Regions from separate parts of the Pantoea sp. CFCC18177 genome, predicted to be linked through region 3. Evidence: predicted binding sites of a transcription regulator. Region 3 holds the regulator's gene; each other region holds the start of a gene.

The links. The regulator PhoB, encoded in region 3, activates phosphate uptake and scavenging genes when phosphate is short. The targets are predictions, from matches to a motif close to CTGTCATAAAACTGNCNNAT.
Region 1: ugpB (sn-glycerol-3-phosphate ABC transporter substrate-binding protein UgpB) is a predicted target of PhoB. The motif match lies at 2,063-2,082, and genes of this name have one in related genera.
Region 2: pitA (inorganic phosphate transporter PitA) is a predicted target of PhoB. The motif match lies at 1,934-1,953, and genes of this name have one in related genera.

Annotation. Positions count from the first base shown of each region.
Region 1 is NZ_JBNBPL010000017.1:49,539-53,790, forward strand. It holds gene ACPUC8_RS17130 (high-affinity branched-chain amino acid ABC transporter permease LivM) at 1-343, shown strand, start outside; gene livG (high-affinity branched-chain amino acid ABC transporter ATP-binding protein LivG) at 340-1,107, shown strand; gene livF (high-affinity branched-chain amino acid ABC transporter ATP-binding protein LivF) at 1,109-1,822, shown strand; gene ugpB (sn-glycerol-3-phosphate ABC transporter substrate-binding protein UgpB) at 2,168-3,484, shown strand; gene ugpA (sn-glycerol-3-phosphate ABC transporter permease UgpA) at 3,545-4,252, shown strand, end outside.
Region 2 is NZ_JBNBPL010000013.1:35,594-39,845, reverse strand. It holds gene uspB (universal stress protein UspB) at 1-228, shown strand, start outside; gene pitA (inorganic phosphate transporter PitA) at 273-1,772, opposite strand; gene ACPUC8_RS14735 (BaiN/RdsA family NAD(P)/FAD-dependent oxidoreductase) at 1,981-3,198, shown strand; gene ACPUC8_RS14730 (glycosyltransferase family 32 protein) at 3,368-4,252, opposite strand, start outside.
Region 3 is NZ_JBNBPL010000015.1:4,577-8,828, reverse strand. It holds gene sbcD (exonuclease subunit SbcD) at 1-1,048, opposite strand, end outside; gene phoB (phosphate response regulator transcription factor PhoB) at 1,246-1,935, shown strand; gene phoR (phosphate regulon sensor histidine kinase PhoR) at 1,951-3,264, shown strand; gene ACPUC8_RS15785 (PstS family phosphate ABC transporter substrate-binding protein) at 3,283-4,209, shown strand.

The DNA of each region.
Region 1 (4,252 bases), on a different contig from region 3:
CAAGCTGACGGCATTCACCATCAGCGCGGTGTTCGCTGGTTTTGCCGGTACGCTGTTCGCCGCGCGCCAGGGCTTTGTCAGTCCGGAATCTTTCACCTTTGTTGAATCGGCCTTTGTACTGGCGATTGTGGTATTGGGCGGCATGGGCTCTCAGTTTGCGGTGATCCTCGCGGCTGTACTGCTGGTGGTGTCGCGCGAGCTGATGCGTGATTTGAACGAGTACAGCATGCTGGTGCTCGGTGGTTTGATGGTGCTGATGATGATCTGGCGTCCGCAAGGATTACTGCCGATGAAGCGTCCACACCTGAAGTTAAAAAGCAGTAAACAAGGAGAGCAGGCATGAGTCAGCCTTTATTAGCCGTTGAAGGCTTGATGATGCGCTTTGGCGGCCTGTTGGCCGTCAACAATGTGGCGCTGGAACTGCACCCTCAGGAAATCGTGTCACTGATTGGCCCAAACGGTGCCGGTAAAACCACGGTGTTTAACTGCCTGACCGGTTTTTACAAGCCGACCGGCGGCACCATCAAACTGCGCGACCAGCCATTACAGGGCCTGCCGGGCCAGAAGATTGCGCGCATGGGCATCGTGCGTACTTTTCAGCACGTGCGTCTGTTCCGTGAAATGACGGTGATCGAAAACCTGCTGGTGGCGCAGCATCAGCATCTGAAAAGCGGCGTATTCTCCGGTCTGTTCAAGACGCCAGCGTTTCGCCGTGGCGAAAGTGAAGCCCTGGATCGTGCCGCGACCTGGCTGGAGCGCATTGGTTTACTGGATCTGGCTAACCGCCAGGCGGGTAATCTCGCTTACGGTCAACAGCGCCGTCTGGAGATTGCGCGCTGCATGGTGACACGTCCTGAAATCCTGATGCTGGATGAACCGGCTGCAGGACTTAACCCACGTGAAACGCATGAGCTGGATGAACTGATTGCCGAACTGCGTGGCGAGCACAAGGTCTCGGTGCTGTTGATTGAACATGATATGAAGCTGGTAATGGGAATTTCTGACCGCATTTATGTGGTCAATCAGGGCACACCGCTGGCTAACGGCACGCCGGAAGAAGTGCGCAACAATCCGGATGTGATCCGTGCTTATTTAGGTGAGGCGTAATATGGCAAACCCAATTTTAACTTTGCAGGGTGTCAGTGCCCATTACGGCCCGATTCAGGCGCTGCATAACATTAATCTGCACATCAATCAGGGGGAAATTGTCACCCTGATTGGTGCTAACGGTGCGGGTAAAACCACGCTGCTCGGCACGCTGTGCGGTGAGCCACGCGCCACCAGCGGCACCGTGGTGTTTGATGGTAAAGAGATTACTGACTGGCAAACCGCCAAAATCATGCGTGAAGCGATTGCGATTGTGCCAGAAGGCCGCCGCGTGTTTTCGCGTATGACAGTGGAAGAGAACCTGGCGATGGGCGGTTTTTTTGCCACGCGTCAGCAGTATCAGGAGCGCATTGAACGCGTTTACCAACTGTTCCCCCGGTTGGCAGAGCGTAAAGTGCAGCGTGCGGGCACCATGTCCGGTGGTGAGCAACAGATGCTGGCCATTGGCCGCGCGTTGATGAGCCAGCCGCGTTTACTGTTGTTGGACGAACCTTCTTTGGGCTTAGCGCCGATTATCATTCAGCAGATTTTCGACACTATTGAGCAACTGCGTAAAGAGGGCATGACCATCTTTCTGGTGGAGCAAAACGCCAACCAGGCACTGAAGTTGGCCGATCGTGGCTACGTACTGGAAAACGGCCATGTAGTGCTGGAAGACAGCGGAGAAGCGTTGTTGTCCAACGAAGCGGTACGTAGCGCTTACCTGGGTGCCTGAAATACTATCATGGCTGCATAGATCCGTAGCGGCGCAATTCATTGCGCTTCCTGCAAACGCGCGATGAATCGCGCCGCTACAATAATGTGCGCGCTGTCCGCCCGCAATCTGACTGTGCCGCCGGCGGTCTGATTGAAGGTGCGGTTTGAATGTAACGCCGACGGTCCGAACACAGTGCACGAATTTGAGATAATTCGTGCCACTTAAAACTTTCTTATGCGCTTTTACCTCGTCACATTCCCGTCATAATCCTGTTATTTTTCCGTCATTTCCTCGTGTCATGTTACTTCGCGAACAAAAAAATGCGTGATATCGCGCGTACCTAACAAGCACAGGAAAAAACTTATGTCCGCTTTTACGCTTCGTCCCCGCCTGATGAGTGTGTTGCTCGGTCTGGCGCTCAGCGGTAATGCGCTGGCTGCTACAGACATTCCTTTCTGGCACTCAATGGAAGGCGAGTTAGGCAAAGAAGTCGATTCTCTGGCACAACGTTTTAACCAGGCTCACCCAGAATACAAAATCGTACCGACTTACAAAGGTAACTATGAGCAGAGCCTGGCAGCGGGTATCGCTGCTGTGCGTACTGGTAAAGCCCCGGCTATTCTGCAGGTTTACGAAGTGGGTACGGCAACCATGATGGCGTCTAAAGCCATCGTTCCGGTGCATGACGTGTTCAAAGACGCGGGCGTGCAGATGGATCCAAAACAGTTCGTGCCAGCCGTTGCGGGTTACTACAGCGACAGCAAAGGCCAGCTGATCTCTCAGCCGTTTAACAGCTCGACCCCAGTGCTGTACTACAACAAAGACGCCTTCAAGAAAGCAGGTCTGAACCCAGACCAGCCACCGAAAACCTGGCAGGAGCTGGCGAAAGATGCCGATGCCCTGCGCAAAGCCGGCATGACCTGTGGCTACGCCAGTGGCTGGCAGGGCTGGATTCAGATCGAAAACTTCAGCGCCTGGCATGCACTGCCGGTTGCCACCAAGAACAACGGCTTCGACGGTACCGATGCGGTGCTGGAGTTCAACAAGCCGGTGCAGGTGCGTCACATCCAAATGCTTGAAGACATGAACAAGAAGGGTGATTTCACCTACTTCGGCCGTAAAGATGAGTCTACAGCCAAGTTCTATAACGGCGATTGCGGTATCACCACCGCATCTTCAGGTTCTCTGGCGGATATCAAACACTACGCCAAGTTCAACTTCGGCGTAGGCATGATGCCATACGACTCAACCGTGCCAGACGCACCGCAGAACGCCATTATCGGCGGCGCGAGCCTGTGGGTGATGAAAGGCAAAGATGCCAACACCTACAAAGGTGTAGCAGAGTTCATGAAGTTCCTGGCACAGCCAGAGATCGCAGCGGAATGGCACCAAAAGACCGGTTATCTGCCGATCACCACTGCAGCGTATGAGCTGACCAAACAGCAGGGCTTCTACGACAAGAACCCAGGTGCAGACATTGCCACGCGTCAGATGCTGAACAAAGATCCACTGCCGTTCACCAAAGGCATGCGTCTGGGCAACATGCCACAGATTCGTACCATCGTGGACGAGGAACTGGAAGGCGTGTGGACGGGTAAACAGGCACCACAAGCTGCACTGGATAACGCAGTGAAGCGCGGAAATGAACTGCTGCGTCGTTTTGAACAGCAAGTGAAGTAATTCCGTTGTCTCGGGGCTGGCGCGTGGCGTCAGCCCCGATTTCTCTTTGGCGAGTCTGTTATGTCCTCATCACGCCCCGTTTTTCGATCCCGTTTTCTGCCCTATTTGCTGGTCGCACCGCAGCTGGTGATCACCGCCATTTTCTTCCTGTGGCCTGCCGGGGAAGCGCTGTGGTATTCGTTGCAAAGCATCGATCCCTTTGGCATATCCAGCACCTTTGTCGGTCTGGACAACTTCAAGCGCTTGTTTAATGACAGCTATTATCTCGACTCTTTCTGGACCACCATTGAGTTCAGCGCACTGGTCACGGTGTGCGGCATGACCTTCTCGCTGCTGCTGGCGGCGCTGGTTGATTACGTGGTGCGTCTGAAAAAGCTGTATCAAACCTTATTGCTGCTGCCTTACGCCGTTGCGCCCGTGGTGGCGGCCGTACTGTGGATGTTCCTGTTCAATCCCGGCCTTGGCCTGTTCAGCCACCTGTTGAACCAGATTGGCTACAACTGGAACTACGCGCAAAACAGTGGTCAGGCGATGTTCCTGATCGTGTTGGCCTCTATCTGGCAGCAGATGAGCTACAACTTCCTGTTCTTCTTCGCCGCGCTGCAGTCGATTCCAAAATCGCTGGTGGAAGCGGCGGCGATTGACGGCGCCGGACCGGTGCGCCGTTTCTTCAACCTGTCACTGCCGCTGATTACGCCAGTGAGTTTCTTCCTGCTGGTGGTTAACCTGGTGTATGCCTTCTTCGATACCTTCCCGGTGATCGATGCC
Region 2 (4,252 bases), on a different contig from region 3:
GATCCGCTGCTGTATCAATATGTGGATGGGGCGGGGTTCTTCACGTCTCATGGCCAGCCCAGTAAGCAGGTGCGGCTGGTGCGTTATATCTGGGATAAGCGCTATCGCGATCATCACGACGACGAATTCATTCGCCGCTGCGAGCGCGTGCGTGGGCAGTTTGTGCTGACCAGTGGGCTGTGTTTTCTGGTGGTGGTGAGCCTGATAGCCATGGCGATCTGGCAATAAAAAAGGGCGACATTGCTGTCGCCCCTCTGTTTTCTACGGATGGCTTAAATAATCTTCAGGGCAATCCAGTAGAGCGAACCTGACAGCACAATACACACCGGCAGGGTGAACACCCATGCCATGGCGATATTTTTGATGGTGCGGCTTTGTAAGCCACCGCCATCAACCAGCATGGTGCCGGCAACCGATGACGACAGGATGTGCGTGGTCGACACCGGCATACCGGTATAACTGGCGATACCAATAGAGACCGCAGCGGTGACCTGTGCAGACATGCCCTGCGCATAGGTCATGCCTTTCTTACCGATTTTCTCGCCGATAGTGGTCGCCACACGACGCCAGCCAATCATGGTACCAATGCCCAGCGCTAACGCCACCGCCATGATGATCCAGACCGGTGCGTACTCCACGGTGCCCAGCAGATCGCCCTTCAGCTTGTTGAGGAAGCGCTTATCATCAGCACTGGTCTCCGGCAGCTTCGCCGCGCGGTCAGCGGTATCCGATACGCACATCAGCAAACGACGCATCTGGCTACGCTGATCAACGGTCAGTTGATCGTAGCTGTTCAGATTAGCCAGCAAGCCTTGTGCGCGGTCGATAGCCTGAAGGGCACGACTGCTGTCGCAATGGAACTCATGCGGACCGCCCACTGACTCTTCCGGCGTCGGCACCACAGGGGGCGCCATCTGCACGATGTGCGTCAGAGAATCACCATGCTGCTGATAGTACTGCTGCAGATGATTAACGGCATCACGTGTTCGGGTGATGTCATAACCGGAGGCATTCATGTTCACCACGAAACCGGCCGGTGCTACGCCAATCAGCACTAACATAATCAGGCCAATGCCTTTCTGACCATCGTTAGCACCGTGCGAGTAGCTCACGCCGATTGCTGAGACAATCAGTGCAATACGTGTCCAGAACGGTGGCTTCTTCTTGCCATCGATCTTTTCACGGTCTGCAGGGGTCATGTGGATACGCGAACGTTTCGTGGTGCCGCTCCAGTAGCGACGCAGCAAGAAAATCAGCGAACCCGCAATCACCAGTCCGACAATCGGTGACAGAATCAGAGAAAGGAAAATATTGATCACTTTCGGCAGGTTGAGCGCGTCAACCACCGAGGTGCCGGTCATCAGGGCATTGGTGAGACCAATACCGATAATGGCGCCAATCAATGTATGCGAACTGGAGGCCGGTAAACCCAGATACCAGGTACCCAGGTTCCAGATAATGGCTGCCAGCAGCATGGAGAACACCATGGCAAGGCCATGTGCGGAACCGACGTTCAGTAGCAGATCCGTAGGCAGCATATGCACGATGGCATAGGCCACACTCAAACCGCCCAGCAAAACGCCTAAGAAGTTGAAAACACCAGCCATCACAACCGCCAACTGCGCCCGCATCGCACGGGTATAAATGACAGTAGCGACTGCGTTAGCCGTGTCGTGGAAACCGTTGATTGCTTCATAGAACAATACGAACAGCAGAGCAATAACCAAAAACAGGCCGGTGCTTAGGTCAAGACCAGCAAACAGATGCAGCATAAACGTTACGCCATTTTGGAGGACATGAACGCGGCGCATTATCTGCGACAACACGCATGATGTGAAAGGAAAATATAGTCCCTTTTTGTCTTAAAATTGCAATGTAAGCACTAAGACAAGGCAAAAAGGCTGAAAAATAAGGCAGTTACATTATGACACATTTGCGGCATTTTTTTGACGCTGGCGCGAATTGCCGCAGATCTCTACAATCAGCGCCTTTCAATCAGGTGGGTTAAGAGCTGTGGACAAGTTTGACGTTATCATTATTGGTGCAGGCGCAGCCGGCATGTTCTGCGCAGCGCAGGCAGGACAGTTAGGTCGTCGCGTGCTGCTGCTGGATAACGGCAAAAAGGCCGGGCGCAAAATCCTGATGTCGGGCGGTGGTCGTTGTAATTTCACCAATATGTACACCGAACCGGCGGCGTATTTTTCGCACAATCCGCATTTCAGTAAATCGGCGTTGGCACGTTATACCCAGTGGGATTTCATCGATCTGGTGAACCGTCATGGCATTGCCTATCACGAGAAAACCCTCGGCCAGCTGTTCTGCGATGATTCGGCCCAGCAGATTGTCGATCTGCTTTTAAAAGAGTGTGAAGCCGGACAGGTGACGTTGCGTTTGCGTAGCGAAGTGCTGAGCGTGGCACGTGATGAGAAAGGTTACACGCTGCAACTCAACGGCTCAGAGGTTCAGGCGGAAAAACTGGTGATCGCCAGCGGTGGATTATCGATGCCGGGGCTGGGTGCTACGCCATTTGGCTATAAAGTCGCCGAACAGTTTGGCCTGAAAGTCTTCCCGACACGCGCCGCGCTGGTGCCTTTCACGTTGCACAAGCCGTTGCTGGATCAGCTAAACACGCTGTCGGGCGTGGCATTGCCGACCACGATAACAGCACAAGACGGCACGCTGTTTAAAGAAGCGATGCTGTTTACCCATCGCGGTTTGTCCGGCCCGGCGGTGTTGCAAATCTCCAGCTTCTGGCAACCTGGGGAATTCGTCACCATCAACCTGTCACCGGAAACCTCGCTGGAGGATTTCATCAACGTGCAGCGCGAGGCGCATCCCAATCTCAGCCTGAAAAACAGCCTGGCAAAAATCTTGCCGAAGCGGCTGGTGGAAGTGTTGCAGGAGTTGAAGCAGATCCCGGATGTCACCTTGAAACAGCTTAACAGCAAACAGCAGGGTGAACTGGTGAATACGCTGCATCAATGGCGCGTGCAGCCCAACGGCACCGAAGGGTATCGCACGGCGGAAGTGACTCTGGGCGGTGTGGATACCACCCAGCTTTCATCAAAAACCATGGAAGCGCGCGACGTGCCTGGACTGTACTTTATCGGTGAAGTGGTGGATGTCACCGGTTGGCTGGGCGGGTATAACTTCCAGTGGGCATGGAGTTCGGCCTGGGCGTGCGCGCAGGCGCTGTAAATATCTGCACCCTGGAGACGGTCGCCATAAATGGCGACCCTACAAGGAAAATGTAGGGTGCGCATTTAGGTACAACCGGGCCAATGGCGGCATCGGATGCAATGACGCATTTATGCGCACCTGGCCAATGGCGACCGTTTCCGTGACAGCACACGCCAACATGAATTGGCTATTGCGCGGCTTTTCCCGCCAATGTCGAGGCGGGTGCCAGTTCGCTAGAGTGATCCTGCAACAGCACACGTCCCAACAGGCTATCTCTGTTCACCACGCCGTATTTCAGGTGCGTGGCGATATATTTGCGGTCAAAGCTGGTGAGTTTATACACCGGCGGCAAAATCTCCGGCAACGCATCCACCATCAGCATGCGACTCAGTTTTACCGGGCGCCAGCCGCTCAGGGTTTGATACAGCAACGCACCGGCTTCCGCCTTACGTAAATAGAAGTTGTACTGGTTCTCTTCGCGCAACGCCTGTTGCTGAGCGATATAGACCACCAGATAATCTGGCGTTTTAATCCCCTGCAGAATGGTGTCGTAGTTGGGCAGCGCCAGCAGTTGCTGGAAAAAAGCGGCAGAACCTAACTCGACGATAGGCCGGAAACACTGTAGCCAGCGGCCAATAAAGGCATTGTTTTTCGGTGCCGCCAGGAACCAGGATTCAATCACCGGATAATCGCGATCGCGAATCGACTCCTCGCGATAAAAGGCGACCAGGTCATATTGTTGATCCGCATTGACCGCCAGCAGTTCATCCAGCGTGCGATTGAGAATGATGGTGGCATCCATCCAGACACCGCCATAGCGGTGTAATAGTTCCAGACGGATCACATCACTTTTATGCGAAGCACGCATATCCGGGTGAACAAACTTCAGGTCCGGCAAATACTCGTGCATGTTGAGGTTGTTAATGACCGTCAGCGCATAACTGGGGTTTTCACGCGCTATTTTATCAACAAAGATTTGTACTTCAGCGGGCAGCTTTTCACTTTCCCAGTACATCCAAATTTGACGCGGAATCGGCGCAGGAGAATTGGCACGGGCCTGAAAATGGATATC
Region 3 (4,252 bases):
GCTGGCGCTGCTCACGGCTACGTCGTACCAGCAGCACTTCCACGGGCAGCGCTTCGGTGAGCTGTTCGACGCGACGCTGCAGGTCGCTAAGGTACTCTTGCGTGGTGATTTCAATATCCAGCCAGACCGGTTTTTCGCCATCGCCCTCATTGAATTGCGTCAGCTGTTGCTCAATTTCCGCCATCGATCCTTTGAGCATCTGCATCGGCTGGAACAGCGGAATGGTGAGCGGGGTAACGGCGTCTAACTGGCGGCTGAAATCCAGCAGGAACACACTCTTATCGCGGCCCAGTTCATCAAAACTGAGTGGGATCGGTGAACCGCTGTAGCGGATATGCTCGCTATCGGCGATACGTTGCGCCCGATGGATATGGCCAAGCGCGATGTAATCCGCAGGGGGAAAAGCCTGCGCCGGGAAGGCATCCAGCGTGCCGATATAGATATCGCGTACCGAGTCGCTTTTGGTGACCCCCACCGTGGTGAGGTGCCCGGTGGCGATGATCGGCAGTGGCTGATCGCCACGCTGCGTGAGGGCTGCCGCGTAACACTGCTGGTAGTGCTGCTCTATCGCCTCCAGCAATGAGATTTGCTTTTCACGGCCTGATTGCCCGGCCTGACTACGCAGAATATCCCGTGGACGAAGATAAGGGATGGCGCACAGTAGCGCGCCCGGCGTGCCATCACGCTGATGCAGCGTCAGCACCTGCTGCTCGCCTTGTGGCGTGGCGCTGGTGATCACGCGGGTATTCAGGCAGGCAAGGAGTTCACGCGATTCATTGAGGGTGGCAACGGAATCATGGTTTCCTGCCAACACCACCAACTGACACCCAGTGGGCTGCAATGCCACCACAAAGCGGTTAAACATTTCACGCGCATAACTGGGTGGCGAACCGGTATCAAACAGGTCTCCGGCGACGATGAGTGCATCGACTTGATGCTGCTGGATCTGGTCCAGTAGCCACTCAAGGAAGGCCTGATGCTCTGCCGCGCGGCTTTTACTGTAAAAGAACTGACCGAGATGCCAATCCGCCGTGTGTATGATGCGCATGAAAACTCCGTGCTTAGTTAAGCGAGCGAGAAGTATAACCTCTTCAGATCGCAAAGAAAAAAAAGCGCTAATCGTTGTCACATTTCTGTTTTTTAACTATTTATCATAGGTCGGGTTTTTCATAAAAGTGTCATAAAACTGACGCATAATGACGCCGCAAATCCCCGTGACAAGCCGTCACAACAGCAGGAGTTATAATGGCTAAGCGCATTTTGGTTGTGGAAGACGAAGCTCCCATCCGTGAAATGTTATGTTTCGTGCTGGAACAGAATGATTACCAGCCTATTGAGGCCGAAGACTACGACAGCGCGATTGGTAAGCTGATCGAGCCGTGGCCTGATTTGATTCTGCTGGACTGGATGTTGCCGGGTGGCAGCGGTATTCAGTTTATTAAACATTTGAAACGTGAAGCGATGACGCGCGATATCCCGGTGATGATGCTGACGGCGCGTGGTGAAGAAGAGGATCGCGTACGCGGTCTGGAAGTGGGCGCGGATGACTACATCACCAAGCCTTTCTCACCGAAAGAGCTGATGGCGCGTATCAAGGCGGTGATGCGTCGTATCTCGCCGATGGCAGTGGAAGAGGTGATTGAGATGCAGGGCTTGAGCCTGGATCCCTCCTCACACCGTGTGATGGCCGAGAGCACCCCGCTGGAAATGGGCCCAACGGAATATAAATTACTGCACTTCTTTATGACGCATCCAGAGCGTGTATACAGCCGTGAGCAGCTGTTAAACCACGTTTGGGGCACCAACGTGTACGTCGAAGATCGTACGGTTGATGTGCATATCCGTCGTTTACGTAAAGCTTTGGAAGTTTCTGGTCACGATCGCATGGTTCAAACCGTACGCGGAACAGGGTATCGTTTCTCTGCCCGCTACTAAACGGAGTCTTTTACCGTGCTGGAACGACTCTCCTGGAAGAGATTAATGACCGAGCTGGCGCTGGTCTGCTTGCCTGCGCTGGTGCTGGGTCTGTTGTTCGGTTATCTGCCCTGGCTGCTGCTGATTGCCGTATCCAGCGTGCTGTTTTGGCACTTCAGAAACCTGATGCGTCTGTCGCACTGGTTGTGGGTTGATCGCTCCATGACGCCGCCTTCCGGGCGCGGCAGTTGGGAGCCGCTGTTTTACGGTCTGTACCAGATGCAACTGCGTAACCGACGTCGCCGTCGTGAACTCGGTAATCTGATTAAGCGTTTTCGCAGCGGTGCGGAATCGCTCCCCGATGCGGTGGTGTTGACCACCGAAGAGGGCACGATTTTCTGGTGTAACGGACTGGCTCAACAGCATTTGGGCTTGCGCTGGCCGGAGGATAACGGTCAGAACATCCTCAATTTGCTGCGCTATCCTGAGTTTTCTCGCTATATCCGTCAGCGCGATTTTAATAAGCCACTGACGCTGGTGCTTAACAACCAGCATCATATGGAATTCCGCGTGATGCCCTACAGTGAAGGGCAGTGGCTGATGGTGGCGCGTGATGTGACCCAGATGCACCAGTTGGAAGGCGCGCGGCGTAACTTCTTCGCTAACGTCAGCCACGAACTGCGCACCCCGTTAACGGTGTTGCAGGGGTATCTGGAGATGATGGACGATGCGACGATGAACGAGCGCACGCGTGGCAAAGCATTGCACACCATGCAGGAACAGACGCGTCGTATGGATAGCCTGGTGAAACAATTACTGACGCTGTCGCGTATCGAAGCGGCACCGGCCATCGATTTGAAAGAAACCGTGGATGTGCCAGGTATGCTGCTGTTGTTGCAGCGTGAGGCAGAAACCCTGAGCCAGGGCCGTCACAGTATCCATTTCCACACCGATCCGCATCTCAAAGTGTTTGGTAATGATGAGCAACTGCGGAGTGCCATTTCCAATTTGGTCTACAACGCGGTGAATCACACGCCAGATGGCACGCGTCTCGACATCAGCTGGCTGCGCACGAAAGAGGGCGCGCAGTTTAAGGTCTGTGATAACGGGCCGGGGATCAGTGAAGAGCATTTGCCACGCCTGACAGAGCGCTTCTATCGGGTGGATAAAGCCCGCTCACGCGCCACAGGTGGTAGTGGGCTGGGGCTGGCGATCGTGAAACATGCGTTAAGCCATCACAATGCGCGGCTGGAGATCACCAGTATCCCGCATCAGGAAACCTGTTTTAGTTTTCTTCTGCCGCCACGGTTGATTGTGGCAAAGGGAATCCGCGAGAATGTGGCGCAGTAAACGCCACCGGATAACCTGATGAAATCGCTGTTGCTGTTCACTTTGCTGTTGTGCTCTGCGCTGGCGCAGGGCCAACAAACCATGCTCACCGGCAATTTGAGCAGCGTGGGTTCTGATACCCTCGGCTATCTGATGACGCTGTGGGGCGAGGATTTTAGCCGTCAGTCACCTGGCGTTAACGTTCAGGTACAGGCGGCGGGCTCCTCCACCGCGCCCACCGCGCTGGCGGCCGGTGCCGCCCAGTTGGGGGCGATGAGCCGCCCGATGCAGATTGATGAGCGCCAACTGTTCACCACGCGCTATGGTTATCCTCCATTGGCTGTTCCTGTTGCCATGGATGCGCTGGTGGTGGTGGTGAATCAGGACAACCCGCTGCCCGATATTGATCAACCGCAACTCGATGCACTCTTCTCCGTCACCCGCTTATGTGGCGCGCACAGTGTACCGCAGCGCTGGGGCGATCTCGGATTGAATCAGGATGGCTGGGCAAAACGCAGCATTCAGCGCTTTGGTCGTAACTCAGCCTCGGGCACCTGGGGATTCTTTAAACAACAGGCACTGTGTAAAGGCGATTTTCGCGCTGACGTCGCGGAATTTCCGGGTTCGGCTGCCGTGGTACAAGCGGTGGCGAGTACCCCCAACAGCATTGGCTATGCCAGCTTCGGTTTCCATCTGAGCGGCGTAAAAATGGTGCCGATCAAGACGGCCAGCGGCGCGAGCGTGATGCCCGATGCCGAATCTATTCGTAGCGGCCACTATCCGTGGTCTCGTCCTCTCTACATTTATGTGAATAAAGCGCCAGGCAAACCCTTGCCACCCTTGGTCAGTGCTTTCCTGCATCAGGTGTTATCGCCAGCAGGGCAACGACGCGTCACTGAAGCGGGCTACCTGCCGCTTTCAGAAAGCCAAATGGCGCAGGCACGCGCCGCCATCGAAGGAAATTGAAGCAGTAGTCGCCGATCATGAATTATATTCACGTCAGCTGAAT